DNA from 2 places in the Bradyrhizobium sp. HKCCYLRH3097 genome. Region 2 is predicted to be linked to the other one. Evidence: riboswitches for the same ligand, from Rfam matches in the RefSeq annotation. Region 2 holds a riboswitch; the other holds the start of a gene.
What was found. A riboswitch is a leader RNA that binds a small molecule or an ion and turns the genes downstream of it on or off. The one in region 2 is predicted to bind S-adenosylmethionine.

Region 1: it holds a riboswitch for S-adenosylmethionine, as region 2 does, so the genes downstream of both, ACQR0U_RS12545 (O-succinylhomoserine sulfhydrylase) here and metX (homoserine O-acetyltransferase MetX) in region 2, are expected to answer to the same signal.

The regions. Positions count from the first base shown of each region.
Region 1 covers NZ_JBNPTX010000004.1:220,399-226,929, forward strand. Annotated here, with positions in the region: gene ACQR0U_RS12530 (OpgC domain-containing protein) at 238-1,566, shown strand; gene ACQR0U_RS12535 (SGNH/GDSL hydrolase family protein) at 1,566-2,324, shown strand; gene ACQR0U_RS12540 (GDSL-type esterase/lipase family protein) at 2,338-3,498, shown strand; gene ACQR0U_RS12545 (O-succinylhomoserine sulfhydrylase) at 3,574-4,782, opposite strand; SAM riboswitch at 4,859-4,938, opposite strand; gene ACQR0U_RS12550 (2'-deoxycytidine 5'-triphosphate deaminase) at 5,051-6,157, shown strand; gene ACQR0U_RS12555 (MATE family efflux transporter) at 6,288-6,531, shown strand, end outside.
Region 2 covers NZ_JBNPTX010000020.1:3,978-10,508, forward strand. Annotated here, with positions in the region: gene metW (methionine biosynthesis protein MetW) at 1-486, opposite strand, end outside; gene metX (homoserine O-acetyltransferase MetX) at 490-1,704, opposite strand; SAM riboswitch at 1,796-1,875, opposite strand; gene ACQR0U_RS31485 (chorismate mutase) at 2,073-2,906, shown strand; gene hisC (histidinol-phosphate transaminase) at 2,944-4,041, shown strand; gene ACQR0U_RS31495 (prephenate/arogenate dehydrogenase family protein) at 4,038-4,973, shown strand; gene ACQR0U_RS31500 (DUF2125 domain-containing protein) at 4,976-6,160, opposite strand; gene ACQR0U_RS31505 (gamma-glutamylcyclotransferase) at 6,260-6,531, shown strand, end outside.

The sequences.
Region 1 (6,531 bases), on a different contig from region 2:
GGACTTTGTCGGCCGTACGCGCGATCCGTTCCTTAGACTCGGATCGGGCGCGGCAGGCAGCACCCTGGGGGCGGATCGACCTGTCCTGCGTCGTGCGATCGCCCACCAACCGTCCGCCAAGGTCGAAAAACTGGGCACGGCCCAGCTGATAAGTCCTTCATCGCTTGCGTAAAATCTGCGCAGCCCTACATTTCCCCTGCCGGGCCTCGAAGGCTGGCAGCCTTGACGCGGTGCCTGATGACGTCGATTGTCGATCGCCCTGCCGGACCGTCCGCCCCCGCCGCCAGCGCCGCACCCGCGCCGGCTGCGGAGACTGCCGCCGCGGCGAGCGCGGCTGCATCTGCATCTGCCGTCGCGGCCGCGCCGGCCGTCACCGCTGCACCCGCCACCACCGCTGCGCCTGCGATCACCTTCCCGGCGGTCGGCGAGCGCGAGCTGCGGCTCGACCTGTTTCGCGGGCTGGCGCTATGGTTGATCTTCATCGACCACCTGCCGCCGAACCTGCTGACCTGGTTCACGATCCGCAACTACGGCTTCTCCGACGCCACCGAGATCTTCATCTTCATCTCCGGCTACACGGCGGCATTCGTCTATGGCCGGGCGATGCAGGATGCCGGCTTCATCGTCGCCACCGCGCGCATCCTGCGCCGCGTCTGGCAGATCTACGTCGCCCACGTCTTCCTGTTCACGATCTTCCTTGCCGAGATCTCCTACGTCGCGACCAGCTTCGAGAACCCGCTCTACACCGAAGAGATGGGGATCATGGACTTTCTCAAGCAGCCGGACGTGACGATCGTGCAGGCGCTGATCCTGCGCTTCCGCCCCGTCAACATGGACGTGCTGCCGCTCTACATCGTGCTGATGCTGTTCCTGCCGCTGATCCTGTGGCTGATGCGCTGGCGTCCTGACGTCACGCTCGGGCTCTCGGTCGTTCTCTACGCACTCACCTGGGAGCTCGATCTCTATCTGACGGCCTATCCGAACGGCTTCTGGGCGTTCAACCCGTTCGCCTGGCAGCTCCTGTTCGTGTTCGGGGCCTGGTGCGCGCTCGGGGGCGCCCAGCGCATGTCGCGCATCATCAACTCACCGATCACGCTCGGGCTCTGCGTCGCCTATCTGGTCGCGGCCTTCTGCGTGACCCTGACCTGGTACATTCCGCAGCTCGGCCATCTGATGCCGCGCCGAATCGAGCAGTGGATGTATCCGATCGACAAGACCGACCTTGACGTGTTGCGTTTCGCGCATTTTCTCGCACTTGCAGCACTCACCGTGCACTATTTGCGCAAGGATTGGCCGCTCTTGAAGTCGCCGTGGCTGCGTCCGCTGATTGTTTGTGGGCAACACTCGCTCGAGATCTTCTGTCTTGGCGTGTTTCTGGCGTTTGCGGGCCACTTCGTCCTTGCCGAAGTGTCCGGCGGCGCCATGATGCACGCGGTGATCAGCCTTTGCGGCATCCTCATCATGTGGGGGGTGGCGTCGTTGATTTCGTGGTACAAGCGTGAGGCCGATAAGGGGGCCGCGCGAAAAGGTGCGCGCAGCAACGCCGATCTGGCGGGAGGGGGCTGATGAAGTCCGTCTCGTGGTTAAGGTTGGGTATCGCAGCGCTGGCTGTTTCGCTGGCGGCCTCCGCGCGCGCGGAAGATGCGCCGCAGAACTGCGAGGTGCCGGCCTACCTGCTGACAACCGAGAGCCCGCTCCCGAAGGTTGCAGACGCCGTCAAGAATGGCCGCACGCTGGATATTCTCGTCGTCGGAAGCCGCTCATCCTCCATTGTCAGCACCTCCGACGCAAATGCCTACCCCGCCCGTCTGCAGGCGGCGCTGAAGGACAAGCTGCCGGCCGTCACCGTCAATCTCAGCGTCGAGCTGCAGCCCAAGAAGACGGCCGAGGAGGTCGCGGGCAATCTCGTTAAACTGGTGGAAGGAAAACGGCCTAATTTGGTCATCTGGCAGACCGGCACGGTCGACGCCATGCGGTCTATCGATCCTGATGAGTTCCGGCAGGCGGTCGACGACGGTGTGGCGACGCTGCAGAAGGCGGGAGCTGACGTCGTCTTGATGAACCTGCAATACAGTCCGCGGACGGAAACATTGATCTCCGTGCCGCCCTATGTCGACAACATGCGTGTGGTGGCGCAGCAGCGCGACATCCCGCTGTTCGATCGGTTTGCCATCATGCGGCAGTGGAACGAGCAGGGCGATTTCGACCTGTTCAATCCGACGCACGGGGTCGAGCTGGCCAGGCAGGTTCATGACTGCATCGGCCGGGCGCTGTCGAAGTTCATCATCGACGCGGCGCATATCGGGCCGGCGCAGCAGAACTAGGATTATGTCGTTCATGACGTCGAATGAGTGTCACCGCGTATCCGGGACATGGGAGAAGCTTTCGGCCGTTGCGGTCATTGCCATCGCCCTCGCGCTGAGCCCGCAGAAGGTACGGGCGCAGAGCGCAGCGCCGGCTGCACCCGCCGCGTTTTCCGATGTGAAGAGCTCCGGTCCGAAGCCTCCGTTGATCAGCGAGCTGCGACCGAGCATCGGTCACATCACATTGGCGCAGGCGAACGATCAGATGCGCGGGCCGATCGCCGCGGTGCGCCCGGCGGCCACGACCTCGCCGCCCGCGGCGACGACCGCGCCGGCCATGACCGATGCACAGCCGCCGGCTGCAGCCGGGCAGGCCATCGCGGCCACGCCGCCGCAATCGCGCAGCATCACCGAGCGGGCGATCGACAAGGTCAAGCAGGTCGCCAAATCGGCCACCGACATCTTCAACCGCGTGCCGTGCCTGCCGCCGAAGGGTGTCGCCAAGAAGAACTTCATTTCGCTGCCGCACGTCGCCAACAAGCTCGCCTCCGGCCTGCCGGTCGTGATCGTCGCCTTCGGCTCATCGTCGACGCAGGGCTTTGGCGCGAGCGCGCCGGACTACACCTATCCGAACCGGCTCGCCGCGCAGTTGCGCCGGCAATATCCCATGGTCGACATCAGCGTCATCAATGCCGGCGTCGGCGGCGAGGATGCGCCGGAGATGATGAAGCGACTGGAGACGTCGGTGATCGACCGGCGTCCGGATCTCGTGATCTGGCAGGTCGGCACCAATGCCGTGCTGCGCGATCTCGATCCGGCCGAGACCGCCAGGCTGGTCGAGGATGGCGTCGCCAAGATCCAGGCGGCGGCCTCCGATGTCGTGCTGGTCGACCTGCAATATTCGCCGCGCGTCAACGAGCGCTCGGAGAACGCCAGCCGCATGAACAAGCTGCTCGGGCGTATTGCCGAGCTGCATCACGCCGGCATCTTCCCGCGCTTCGAGGTGATGCGCGACTGGCACGAGCGCCAGGCGATCCCGATCAACGAGTTCGTGATCTCGGACGGCCTGCACATGAGCGATTGGGGCTATGCCTGCTTCGCCCAGTTGCTCGGCGACGACATCATCCGCTCGGTCGGCCAGGTCAAGCTCGGCATCAACGCACCGGCCGAGGTGCCGACCTATCGGCCGATGTGATCAGAAGCGAGTAGGGAATGGCGAGTAGCGAATAGGGAAGAGATCCACTACTCGCTACTCCCTATTCGCCATTCGCTACGCCGCCCGCAGGGCGGCGTCCAGATCCTCGATCAGATCGTCGGCATGCTCGAGCCCGGCGGAGAAGCGGATGAAGCCCTCGCTGATGCCGAGCTCGGCGCGCGCCTCCGGCGTCAGCCGCTGATGCGTCGTCGTCGCCGGGTGCGTGACCAGCGTCTTGGCGTCGCCGAGATTGTTGGAGATGCGCGCGAGCTTCAGGCCGTTGAGCGTACGGAACGCAGCCGCCTTGCCGCCCTTGACCTCGAAGCCGACCAGGGTCGAGCCGGCGCGCATCTGCTTGCGGACGGTTGCCGCCTGCGGATGGTCCTCGCGGCCCGGATAGATCAGCCGCGAGATCTTCCGATGCGCGGCGAGGAAGTCGGCCACCTTCGCCGCCGTCTCGGTCTGCGCGCGCACGCGCACCGCCAGGGTCTCCAGGCCCTTGAGCAGGACCCAGGCGTTGAACGGCGAGATCGACGGGCCGGTCTGGCGCATGAAATTGTGGATGTGCTCGGCGATGAACGCCTCCGACGACAGGATCACACCGCCGAGACAGCGACCTTGGCCGTCGATGTGCTTGGTCGCGGAATACACCACGACGTCAGCGCCGAGCGCGAGCGGGCTCTGCCAGATCGGGGTGGCGAACACGTTGTCGACGATCAGCCGCGCGCCATGGGCGTGCGCGATCTCGGCGATGGCGGGGATGTCCATCACGTCGAGCGTCGGATTGGTCGGGCTCTCCAGGAAGAACGACTTGGTGTTGGGTCTGACCGCCTTCTGCCATTGGTCGAGGTCGAGCCCATCGACCAGGGTCGACTCGATGCCGTAGCGCGGCAAGAGATCCTCGACCACGTAGCGGCACGAGCCGAACAGCGCCTTGGCCGCGACGACGTGGTCGCCGGCACGGAGGGGAGCCAGGATTGCCGTGGTGACCGCGGCCATGCCGGTTGCGGCCGAGCGGCAGGCCTCGGCGCCCTCGAGCTCGATCATGCGGCGCTCGAACATCGCCGTGGTGGGATTGGAGAAGCGCGAATAGATGAAGCCGGGATCCTCGCCCTTGAAGCGCGCCTCGCATTCCTCGGCGGTGGCGTAGACGAACCCTTGGGTGAGATAGAGCGCCTCGGCGGTCTCGCCGAATTCGGAGCGCAAGGTGCCGGAATGCACCAGCCTCGTTTCGGGACGATAGTGGGCGAACGACGCCGGCGCCTTCGCGGGGGACTTCGACATGTGACCTCCATCGTGGCCACCGCCTCGGGCGATGGGCACAAAAAAACCGGCCTGGGACAAAACCTCAAGGCCGGGATCACATTCGTCCCCGGCCTGTTTAGCGACTTATTTTACGTGGCTGCAAGCCGGCCGGCTCAAATCACCACGGGATAAGTCGTGCTCATAGTCGCAACCGGCCTTTCCGTCAAGCCAGCCATCGGATAACCGGTCAAAAGACCCTATATTGGCTCCATAAGCCGCCGTTCCGGCGCCTGCAAAGGATCAGGTCTTGCCGTTTTCGCTCAGCCCCGACGCCCACGGCATCCTCCCCGATCGCATGATCGTGGCGATGACGGAGGCTGGCCTGATCATCCCCGAATATGATTTCGTCGAGAGCCAGATCCAGCCGGCGAGCCTCGATCTGCGGCTCGGCGACGTCGCCTATCGCGTGCGTGCGAGCTTCCTGCCCGGGCCGGGCGCGACGGTCGCCGAGCGCATCGACGAGCTCAAGCTGCACGAATTCGCACTTGCCGACGGCGCGGTGCTGGAGACCAACTGCGTCTACATCGTGCCGCTGTTGGAGAGCCTGGCGCTGCCCAAGGACATCGTCGCGGCCGCCAATCCGAAAAGCTCGACCGGGCGGCTCGACGTGTTCACCCGCGTGATCGCCGACGGCACGCGACGCTTCGACATGATCGGCGCGGGCTATCACGGCCCGCTCTATGCCGAGATCAGCCCGAAGACGTTCCCGGTCCTGCTGCGCGAGGGCTCGCGCCTGTCCCAGGTTCGCTTCCGCTATCGCGACGCGGTCCTGTCGGAGGACGAACTGATCGCGCTGCACCAGGCCGAGCGACTGGTGGATCGCGACGATGCCGATCTCACCGGCGGCGTCGCGCTTTCCGTCGACCTGTCCGGCAGCAATGCGAACGGATATGTGGGCTATCGCGCCAAGCGCCACACCGGCGTCGTCGACGTCGACCGCCGCGCCGGCTATCCGGTCGAGGAGTTCTGGGAGCCGATCAAGGCACGTACCGACGGCAGCCTCATTCTCGATCCCGGCGAGTTCTACATCCTGGCCTCCAAGGAGGCCGTGCAGGTGCCGCCGGACTACGCCGCGGAGATGGTGCCGTTCGATCCGCTGGTCGGCGAATTCCGCGTCCACTATGCCGGCTTCTTCGATCCCGGCTTCGGCTATGCCGGCGCCGGCGGGCAGGGCTCGCGCGCGGTGCTCGAGGTGCGCTCGCGCGAGGTGCCGTTCATCCTCGAGCACGGCCAGATCGTCGGCCGTCTCGTCTACGAGAAGATGCTGGCGCGGCCGAATGCGATGTATGGCAGCCGCATCGGCTCCAACTACCAGGCCCAGGGCCTGAAGCTCTCCAAGCATTTCCGTCTCTGAGCGCGGCTGCGTCTGCCGCGCACCCCCAATGCGCCTGCCGCACAGGGCGCGCGCCAGCGCCGTGCTAGGAAAGCGAGAGCAATCGAACGATAACACGGCCGCGGCCTGCGCGGCCGAGCGGGGAGCTGAGATGTCCGAGATCGGCCTGGCCGACAATCCGGTCGGCGAGGGGCGTGCATTGCCGCCCCCCGAGAAGCCGATCCGGAACAAGCTCGTCGACGGACCCATCCTGCGCACCCTGCTGTCGCTGGCCTGGCCCAACATCATCGCGAACACGGCCGGCACCTGCGTCGTCATCGCCGAGACCTCCTATATCGGCCGGCTCGGCATCGAGGCGCTGGCGGCGATGGCGCTGGTGTTTCCGCTGGTGATCC
Region 2 (6,531 bases):
GATGTTCGGCGTGTCGTACCAGGTGAAGGGCAGATTGTCGGTTCGCGGCATGTGGCCGCCGACGAGCAGTTGCAGGCGCAGCCGCCAGAAGCCGAAATTCGGAAAGGTGACGATGGCGCGACGGCCGATGCGCAGCAGATTCTCCAGCACGACCTTGGGCTGCCGCGTCGCCTGCAAGGTCTGCGACAGGATCACATAGTCGAACGCATCGTCGGGATAGTCGACGAGATCGGTGTCGGCGTCGCCCTGCACCACCGCGAGCCCCTTGGCGACGCAATGATTGACGCCCTCGCGCGACAGCTCGATGCCGCGGCCGTCGATGCCGCGGCTCTCCAGCAGTTGCAGGAGATCGCCGTCGCCGCAGCCGATGTCGAGCACCTTGGAGTCGCGCTCGACCATGCCGGCGACCAGCAGATGATCCGGCCGATAGGCCAGCACCTCGCCGCCGGAAAAGCCGTTCAGCGGCAACACGCCCTGCATGCTCATGGCTCAGCCTCCGTTCGCGGCGTTGAGGCCGCGCGCCTTGCCGGCGGAATCGAGAAAGGCGCTGGCGATCTCGAAGAACTCGGGGACGTCGAGCAGGAACGCGTCGTGCCCCTTGTCGGTCTCGATCTCCGCGAACGACACCCGCGCGCTGGAGGCATTGAGCGCATGCACCAGCGCCCGCGATTCCGCGGTCGGAAACAGCCAGTCGCTGGTGAAGGACACCACGCAGAAGCGGGTCTGGATGCCGCGGAACGCCGCCGCCAGCACGCCGTCATGATCGGCGGCGATGTCGAAATAGTCCATCGCCCGCGTCAGATAGAGATAGGAGTTGGCGTCGAAGCGCTCGACGAAGGACGAGCCCTGATAGCGCAGATAGCTCTCGACCTGGAAATCGGCGTCGAACGAGAACGTCGGCAGTTCGCGGTCCTGCATGCGGCGGCCGAACTTGCGATGCAGGGCGGCATCCGACAGATAAGTGATATGCGCGGCCATCCGTGCCACCGCGAGGCCGCGATGCGGATGAGTGCCCTTGTCGCCGTAGCGGCCGTGGTCCCAGTCGGGATCGGCCATCACGGCCTGGCGGCCGAGCTCGTGGAAGGCGATGTTCTGCGCCGAGTGCCGGGTGGCGCAGGCGATCGCGAGATTCGCGAACACGCGGGTGGGATAGGCCACCGTCCATTGCAGCGCCTGCATGCCGCCCATCGAGCCGCCGACCACGGCGAACAACGTGTCGATGCCGAGATGATCGATCAGCATCGCCTGCGCGCGCACCATGTCGGGGATGGTGATGATCGGGAAATCGAGGCCCCAGACCTTGCCGGTGGCGGGATTCAGCGAGGCCGGGCCGGTCGAGCCCATGCAGCCGCCGATCACGTTCGAGCAGATGATGAAATAACGGCTCGGGTCGAGCGGGCGGCCGGGGCCGACCAGCGTCTCCCACCAGCCGGGCTTGCCAGTGACGGGATGGCGGTTGGCGACGTGCTGGTCGCCGGTCAGGGCGTGACAGACCAGGACCGCGTTCGATCTGTCGGCGTTGAGCTCGCCATAGGTCTGGTAGGCGATCTGGAACGGCGACAGGTCGACGCCGCAATCGAGCCTGAGCGGCTTGTCGGCGCCGAACTGCGCGACCAGCGAGCTCGGATGATCGACCTCGTGCGAGCGCTCTTCGGGCGCAATCGTGCGCAGCGCGGAGGTGGGTTTCGGCGTCAGGCCTGTCATGTCTCTCACCCCGGCCATCCGGCAAGGGCTCCCGAACCACGTGACACATCAGGCCATGAAAAACCCGGCCTGAACTGGGGTTCGGCCGGGATCGATAACGTCCCCGGCCTGTTTAGCGAGTTTTTTAACGTGGCTGCAAGCCGGCCGGCTCAAATGACCACGGAACAGGCAGAAACTAGTCCCGCGGGCGCTCCGCGTCAAGGCAAGCTGGGGTTGACCGCCGATCGGGCGCCCCACGGCTGCAAACCAGCCAAGCCTAGGCGGCACAAGGTAAACTTGCTGTTGCGCGCGTCTCCCGCATCGGAGAGAACGACATCCGTTCCAGTCGGCCGCACGTTAACCGGTGGCCTGCGAAGAGTGACCAGCCCATGTCCAACCCACCGCCTGCCCCGCCTTCGCTTGCCGATTTGCGCAAGGAGATCGACGCGATCGACGAGCAGGTCCATCAGCTCCTGATGAACAGGGCCGACATCATCGACCGGCTGATCAAGGTCAAGAAGACCCAGGAGGTCGGCTCGGCATTCCGGCCGGCGCGAGAGGCCGACATGATGCGGCGCCTGGTGCAGCGCCATCGCGGCATCCTGCCGCTCGACACCGTCGAGGGCATCTGGCGCGTGATCGTCTCGACGTTCACTTACGTGCAGGCGCCGTTCTCGGTTCACGCCGACGTGTCGGTCGGCGAATCCGCGATGCGCGATTCCGCCAGGTTCCATTTCGGCTTCGTGGTGCCTTATGTCGCCCATTTCAGCGCCCAGGCCGCCGTCGAAGCCGTGGCGCGCTCGAAGGGCGATCTTGCGCTGGTGTCGACGACATCGGGGCATACGCCGTGGTGGATCACGCTCGAGCCCGTGGGCGCGCCGAAGATCATCGCCCGGATGCCGTTCATCGAGCGTGCCGACCATCCGGCGGCGCTGCCGGTGTTCGCGGTGTCGCGGGTCGCCGACGACGCGCTCGTGCTGGAGGTCGAGACCTGGAGCATCCGCGTCTCCGGCTGGAATGCGCAGGTGTCGCGCGCGCTGTCGCCGCTGGCCGACGTGGTCGCAGTGCCCGATACCGCCTTCGACGGCGCCGCGCTGCTGGTGTCGATCGAGGCGCCGTCGAACCTCGACAAGATCAAGGCTGCCCTGATCGCGGCGGGCGCCTCGGTCCGCTCGACGGCCCTCGTCGGCGGCCATGCGAAACGCTATACGGTTCCGAGCTGAGACGCCTCGCGCCAGTGATGATTTTCCGGAGTTGATGATGAACCGCCCCGTGCCGAACCCCGGCATCCTCGACATCGCGCCCTACACGCCGGGCAAGAGTCCCAAGCCGGAGCCTGGCCGCAAGGTTTTCAAGCTGTCGGCCAATGAGACCCCGTTTGGTCCCTCGCCGAGGGCGATCGAGGCGTTCAAGAGCGCGGCCACGCATCTGGAAGATTATCCGGAAGGGACTTCCCGGGTGCTGCGCGAGGCGATCGGCCGCACCTACGGCCTCGATCCCGACCGCATCGTCTGCGGCGCCGGCTCCGACGAGATCCTCAATCTGCTGGCACACACCTTTCTCGGCCAAGGCGACGAGGCGATCTCCACCGCGCACGGCTTCCTGGTCTATCCGATCGCGACCATGGCCTGCGGCGCCAGGAACGTGGTTGCCGCGGAGACGGAGTATCGCACCGATGTCGACGCCATCCTTGCCGCGGTGACGCCGCGCACCAAGCTGGTCTGGCTCGCCAACCCGAACAACCCGACCGGCACCTACATCCCGTTCGACGAGGTCAAGCGGCTGCGTGCCGGCCTGCCGTCGCATGTCCTGCTGGTGCTCGACGCCGCCTATGCCGACTACGTTTCGCGCAATGACTACGAGTTCGGGCTCGAGCTGGTGGCGACGACCGAGAACACGGTCGTCACTCATACCTTTTCCAAGATCCACGGCCTCGCGGCGCTCCGTGTCGGCTGGATGTTCGGCCCGGCGCACATCGTCGATGCGATCAACCGAATCCGTGGGCCGTTCAACGTCTCCTCGCCGGCGATGCTCGCCGCGGTCGCCGCGATCGAGGACACCGCGCATCAGCAGATGTCGAAGACGCACACGGAAACGTGGCGCAACTGGCTGACCGAGGAGATCGGCAAGCTCGGGCTGAAGGTGACGCCGAGCGTCACCAATTTCATCCTGATCCACTTCCCGACCGACAAGGGCAAGACCGCGGTCGAGGCCGACGCATTCCTGACCCGGCGCGGCCTCGTGCTGCGCGCGCTCGCCAACTACAAGCTGCCGAACGCGCTGCGCATGACGATCGGCACCGAGGAAGCCAATCGTCTGTTCGTGGAGGCTCTCAGCGAATTCATGAGGGCGAAATGAGCGTCGCGGGGCGGTTCGAACGCATCGCGCTGATCGGCTTCGGCCTGATCGGCGGCTCGATCGCGCGGGCGGCGCGGCTGCAGGGCGTGGCCGGCGAGATCGTCACCACCGCGCGCTCGGAAAAGACGCGCGCGCGCGTCGCCGAACTCGGCCTCGTCGACCGCGTCGTGGCGAGTAATGCGGAGGCGGTCAAGGATGCCGACCTCGTCATCCTCTGCATTCCCGTCGGCGCGTGCGGTCCGGTCGCGGCCGAGATCGCGCCGCACCTGAAGCCCGGAGCCATCGTCTCCGACGTCGGCTCCGTGAAGGGCGCCATCGTTCGCGACATGGCGCCGCATCTGCCAGCGCATGTTCATTTCGTGCCGGCGCATCCGGTCGCCGGCACCGAGAATTCGGGACCGGATTCTGGTTTCGCCGAGCTGTTCATCAACCGCTGGTGCATCCTGACGCCACCCGACGGTGTGGATGCCGACGCGATCGATCGTCTCCGCGCGTTCTGGGCGGCGCTCGGCGCCAAGGTCGAGATCATGACGCCGGATCACCACGACCGCGTGCTCGCGATCACCAGCCATCTGCCGCATCTGATCGCCTACACCATCGTCGGCACCGCCGACGAGCTGGCGCAGGTCACGGAGTCCGAGGTGATCAAGTTCTCGGCCGGCGGCTTTCGCGATTTCACCCGCATCGCCGCCTCCGACCCGACGATGTGGCGCGACATCTTCCTGAGCAACAAGGATGCGGTGCTCGACATGCTCGGCACCTTCACCGAGGACCTCTCCAAGCTGACGCGGGCGATCCGCCGCGGCGACGGCGATGCGCTGTTCGATCACTTCACCCGCACCCGTGCGATCCGCCGCGGCATCGTCGATATCGGCCAGGATTCGGCGGCGCCGGACTTCGGCCGGCCGCTGCCGCAGTTGAAGAAGAGCTGAGGTCAGAACAGCGGCGGGACGCGGGCGACCTTGAACGGACCGAGCACGACGACGCCATCGGAGAAGCGCAACGGGAAGGTCCGCGCCTTGCGCCCTTCGAGGGTGGCCTCCTTGCCGAGCGCATTGATACCGAGCGCGACGCCGACATTGGCGTTCTGCTTGACGACCTTGCCGAGGCCGGGAATGGCGCGGTCGAGCGCACCGAGCAGGTTGTTGACGTCCTGCGACTTCACACCCGGCGCTACGCGATCGAGCGTCCCCTGCGGCACGCCGTTTTCGAGCATCTTGTCGAGACCGAGCGCCGGAATGACCTTTTCGATCCCGGCCACCGTCATTTGCACTTCGCCATCAATGCCGCCATTGGCGGTCAGGCTGAGCGTGCCCGACGCAACGGCCAGCAGCTCGCCCTGCTGGATGCGCGACTGGACGATCTCGACATGACCGCCCGCCGCCTGGATCTCGCGAAACCGCTCCGGCCAGGGTTTGGGCCGGAAGTCCTTGAGACCCGTGACGCGGGCCTGGATGTCGGTATTGAACGGTTCGGCAAGCAGAGGATGGCTGCCTTGGATGCTGCCGCTTTCGATCTGCAGCGCAGTCTCCAGCACCGGATGGTCGGACGGCGTGCCGTCGGCGAAGCGGCCGTGCAACTCGACGTGATCGGCGCGCGCGGCGGGCACGGCTGTCCCGCCCTCGATGCGGTCGATGGTCGGTTGTTCGAACACGAGGTCGGCGCGCTGCGGCAACCCCGGCAGACCGCGGACGCTGGCCTCACCGACGCGCCAGTTCACGGAGAACGAGGCGGGTCCGCGACCGTCGGCGATCATAGCGGGTCCCTTGAACTCCGCGATGAGCCGCTTCGGGTCCCACACCTGGGCGACGACGAGGATCTCGTCGAGCCTGGCATTCATCAAAGGCGTGCCCGCGGCCTGCGAGAACAGGGCCACGCTCGGATCCGTGCAGCGAACCTCGAGCCGGAACGGGAAGCCGGCGACCGAGCGCTTCGCGCAGTCATAGACGCGTCCCGATTTTGCTTCGCGCGCACGCCAAGCGTCGGCCTGGACATCCACTTGCGAAGCGGCGAAGAACCAGAATGCGCTCCACGCAACAGCGGCGATCAGGAGCAGAACGGGAGCTATGAAGAGCCCCCAACGAGAGCGCCTGCGGCGCGCTTGCGGCAAACGAGACATGCAGGACACCCTTTGGGCAGCAATTTTGGCAATTCGGCGATCACGGATTGTGTATCTAAATTAACAATTCGCGAGCATCACACTTAGGCTTCCGCATTGATGTCCGCAATGACCCTCTCCGAACGCGACCTTCCCCACGGCGACCTCTGGGTCTTCGGCTACGGCTCGCTGATGTGGCGGCCCGGATTCGCTTTTCTCGAGCAGGTGCCGGCGCGGCTGATCGGCGAGCATCGCGCGCTCTGTGTGTATTCGTTCGTCCACCGCGGAACGCCGGAGAAGCCGGGCCTCGTGCTCGGTCTCGATCGCGGCGGCGCGTGTCGCGGCATTGCGTTCCGGGTGGCAGCAGACAAGCGCGACGAGACCATCGCCTA